Regions from separate parts of the Alkalibacillus sp. S2W genome, predicted to be linked through region 1. Evidence: riboswitches for the same ligand, from Rfam matches in the RefSeq annotation. Region 1 holds a riboswitch; the other holds the start of a gene.

Region 1 (2,208 bases):
GATTGCGACAATTGAATTCAATGGTTTGTTTTCCCATAGATTCCCTTTATTCGTTAAATAAAGCAATAACCCTAGTAGGATTCCTAGAATAAATGTGCCTAATACTGAAATAAATGTCATATATAAGGTCTCATAAGTAGCAACCCACATCTTATCCATTTCGACGTTTGGAAATATATTAGTCAACATAATCGATCACCTCAATTCCCACGCCAGTTGTCTCAACGTAATTCATCACGTCTTCAATCGTTTCTGGCTCTCCTTGAAATTCAACATAAAGTGTGCCATAAGCACCTTCTTGAGTCGGTGAGATCGACCCTTGTAAGATATTAACGTTAATATCAAATTGCTTCGACACATCGCTGATTAATGCCCGTTTCGCATTATGCCCAACAAAGTGTAACTTCACTACTTTGGAACGATCATCTGATGTAATAAAGTCCTTTAACTCTTCCACTGACCCTTCTTGAGGATTTAATTGTTGAACAAATCGCTTCGTCGTTTTCGATTGCGGGTTCATAAAGACATCTAAAACATCACCCTGTTCAACCACATGTCCTTGCTCCATCACGGCTACACGATGACAAATCTTTTGAATGACATGCATCTCATGCGTAATGAGAATAATCGTTAAATCGAGCTTTTCATTAATCGAAACGAGTAATTCTAAAATGTCATCCGTTGTCTCAGGATCGAGAGCTGATGTGGCTTCATCACATAACAATACTTTCGGGTCGTTCGCAAGTGACCTAGCAATCCCTACACGTTGCTTCTGACCACCACTTAATTGAGAAGGATAAGAATTTTCACGTCCTTTAAGCCCCACTAATTCGATGAGCTCAAGCACTTTTTCTTCACGATCAGCCTTTGGCACACCTGCTATTTCTAATGGAAATGCAATATTCTCAAAAACCGTTCGTGACCATAGTAAGTTAAAATGTTGAAAAATCATCCCGATTTTCTGCCGTTCAAGACGTAATTGCGCCTTACTGAGATCCGTCATATCTTGACCATTTAAAATAATTTCACCATCTGTCGGATCTTCTAGGCGATTGATTAATCGGACAAATGTACTCTTTCCTGCACCGCTATAACCAATCACCCCGTATATATCACCTTTTTCAATATCGATGGATACATCATCAACGGCTTGTACGGTTTGATCTTTTGTTTTAAAGGTTTTAGACAAATTATTGATCTTTATCACAGTTATGACCTCCTTGCTGCCAAAATAAAAAACCTTTCTGCTCCAATAAGAGAACAGAAAGGTTTGACGAATTAACCAATTGTTCTCTTATCTTTCAAAGCAAAATATGCTTTGAAGGAATTAGCACCTATCATGCCTCATACATGACGGTTGCTGGGTTTCGCAGGGCCTGTCCCTCCACCTCTCTTGATAAGAGATTTTAATGCATTATTCTTTTTATACGTTAATCTGTTAATGTGTTAATCACAAAAAAACTTTCTTGTAAGAACAAGAAAGAGGTTTACTCGATCTTATCTTACAATGCTTTCACATTGCAGGAATTAGCACCAATCATGTACGCTACATGACGGTTGCCGGGCTTCACAGGGCCTTTCCCTCCGCCTCTCTGGATAAGAAGTTTGTTATTCAACTTGCGATAAATTGTATGTTAGCATAGGAATAGATAATCGTCAAATACAACTTCAAAGAAAATTTCAATAAAAGGATGATGAAGATGAAAGCACCAACATTTGAATTGCCTTATTTAGATAACCCTGATCAAACGTTTAACCTTAGTGATGTAATAGGTGAAAAAGTGATCGTTCTCACTTTTTGGGCATCATGGTGTCCAGACTGTGCACGCGACTTGCCGAAAAAAGAACAGTTTTATAAGACGATGCGGCATAATAATATTGAAATGATGACAATCAATGTAACTGGCCGCGAACGTGATATGTCTGAAGCGCATAAATTCCAAGAACAATTTTTAACTCAGCCAGTCCTACAGGATCGTGGTCGAGAAATTTACGATTTATATCAAGGTGATGGTGTCCCGACAACCATTGTGATCGATTTAGATGGTAATATTGTCGGTCACTTCGGCGATAAAGACGACTTTGTTGAAGTCATTAAAATCATTGGCGATTACTTCCCAGCTCAATAAATCATTAAAAGCCCCGAACTTATCAGGTGAGTTCGGGGCTTTTAACGTTTAAGCTTTTATAGTTTTATTTTAATTTGAT
Region 2 (2,208 bases), 940 kb from region 1:
GTTTTAAAGGTTCAAACCCGCCTGATCGTTCATCATACTCTAGAAAGAAACCGTCCACTTTTTCATAAGCAAATAATGTTGGGGCAATTAAGTCATAGCCACCTGAAAATGCCCAAGTTGAACGATAGTTACTACGGCATAAGTGTGTCGTGACATACAAATCATCTGGTTTGTGTTCTAAGCTGCCATTGACAACACGTAGCGCTAGATCGATAAGGTATTCACGCGAATATTGCCCATCATTAAATGGGATATCAGGTGCTGATAATCCAGCAATGTAGACATCATCAAATTGTAGGTAACGGACACCAGCATCATAAAATGCTTGAATCGCATCTTGGTAGGCTCGAATAATATCTGCTGCATACGTTTCGATGTCGGAATAGATCGATTCGTTTTGAATACCAGCATTAAAAAATTGATTAGGACTTGGAATGGTTAATTTGGCAACTGCTCGACCATTTACAATTTGGTTTAATGTTTTGAAGTCTTCTATAAAAGGGTGGTTAGGGTTAAAAGAAATACGCCCTGTATTACGAACATCATATCGTTCGGTTTCAGTATCGTTTGCGAATTGGAAGCCTGTTTCAGGTACATATCCCTCCATACCATGGAAATGCTCCATAAAATCTAAATGAAACCAAGTGCGTCGGAATTCGCCATCTGTAACAGCTTCTAATCCAATTTCTATTTGTTTATTAACAATGCGTTCAATTTCTTGATCTTCAACCTGTCGTAATGTCTCTTCATTAATGATGCCTTGCTTATAATCAGAGCGTGCTTGGTGAAGCCTTTCGGGTCTTAATAAACTCCCTACATGGTCAGCTCGAAACGGAACCTGATTTTTTGTCATGGTATATCCTTCGCTTTAAAGTATATGTTTGTAATGGATGTGAATCTCCATAAAAAAAGCCTCTTCCTAAGAAGAGACTCGTACGTGTTTGTTCTCTTCTTATCTTCTAGCGTTTGCTACTGGAATTAGCACAGTGTCAAGAACCTGTTGCTGAAGCTTCAAAGGGCCAGTCCCTCCACTTCTCTTGATAAGAATTGTATGAAATTTATTAAAGCACAACTTACATGATGACAAGACCACTGTCAATCACACTTATTAATTAACTGCTTTCAAGTCTTTAATAATATCATCCATTGCCTCATTGCTTGTACCAGAATAAGTCTTAATGACAGTACCTTCTGGATTAACTAAAGCAAATGATGTACCATGGTTGACTTGACTTTCACCATCCACTTTGGAGACGAGTGTATTGAAAGAATTTGCAGCGAAACTTTCGATTTCATTTTGGGAATAGCCTGTTAGAAAATCCCAATTGCTATAGTCGGCATTATACTTATCACCAAAAGCCTTTAATGTCTCAGGGTCGTCAACTTCAGGATCGACACTAAATGAAACAAAACGAACATCTAAATCTTCTTCAGCTGCTGTTTGTTGTAAACCAGCCATATTACCTGTCATAGGGGGGCATACTGTATTACAACTTGTGAAAATAAAATTAGCAACCCAATATTGTCCTTTGAGGTCTTCTAAGCTGACTGTTTCATTATCTTGATTCGTATATTCGAATGATTTAACTTCGACATCCAGCTCGGCTTCCAGTTCACTGGCTGAACTACCATTACAGGCGACAAGAAATGTCAGAATGCCTATGATGCTAAGTGGGATTACCCATTTAGATCGACTGATCATTTTATCAACTCCATTTATCAATCTTATCCGTTATTAATCACGCATTTAAAATTAATTTATACTTATTTTAACATGTTATAAAATAACGGCGTGTGACAGGAACGTGAATGTTTTTACAATTTCTTGACAAGCCACTTTAAGTGGCATTTAGTGTGATGACATTAATCTCAGGCCGGCAGAGAAACCGAAAAGGAAGCCGAGTCGTTCCTAAGCCGCGTGATGTTAACAAATGTAGTGGGCGCTCACCAATTGTTGTCTTACCTTCGACATATTTTTGCCCGAGAAGTGGTGTAATAATATAACCATAAAACGGAATCTGTACTTGGCCACCGTGGCTATGTCCTGATAATTGTAAGTCGAAGTTATAATCTTTGACTTCATCGGCATAATCTGGTTCGTGACACAAGAGTATGTTGAAAGTGTCTGACTTATCGTCTGGTATTAATTGGTTTAAGCGAGGATCTCCTAGTAATACATCGTCAACACCAGCTAGTAGTATTTGACTC

The links. Region 1 has a riboswitch for S-adenosylmethionine ahead of ACKXGF_RS10985 (methionine ABC transporter ATP-binding protein). Riboswitches for the same ligand answer to the same signal wherever they lie in the genome.
Region 2: it holds a riboswitch for S-adenosylmethionine, as region 1 does, so the genes downstream of both, ACKXGF_RS06095 (5-methyltetrahydropteroyltriglutamate--homocysteine S-methyltransferase) here and ACKXGF_RS10985 (methionine ABC transporter ATP-binding protein) in region 1, are expected to answer to the same signal.

Annotation. Positions count from the first base shown of each region.
Region 1 covers NZ_CP177234.1:2,058,329-2,060,536, forward strand. The annotation lists gene ACKXGF_RS10980 (methionine ABC transporter permease) at 1-189, opposite strand, end outside; gene ACKXGF_RS10985 (methionine ABC transporter ATP-binding protein) at 179-1,207, opposite strand; SAM riboswitch class I at 1,292-1,403, opposite strand; SAM riboswitch class I at 1,495-1,603, opposite strand; gene ACKXGF_RS10990 (TlpA family protein disulfide reductase) at 1,701-2,129, shown strand.
Region 2 covers NZ_CP177234.1:1,118,063-1,120,270, forward strand. The annotation lists gene ACKXGF_RS06095 (5-methyltetrahydropteroyltriglutamate--homocysteine S-methyltransferase) at 1-853, opposite strand, end outside; SAM riboswitch class I at 950-1,047, opposite strand; gene ACKXGF_RS06100 (SCO family protein) at 1,109-1,702, opposite strand; gene ACKXGF_RS06105 (metallophosphoesterase) at 1,839-2,208, opposite strand, start outside.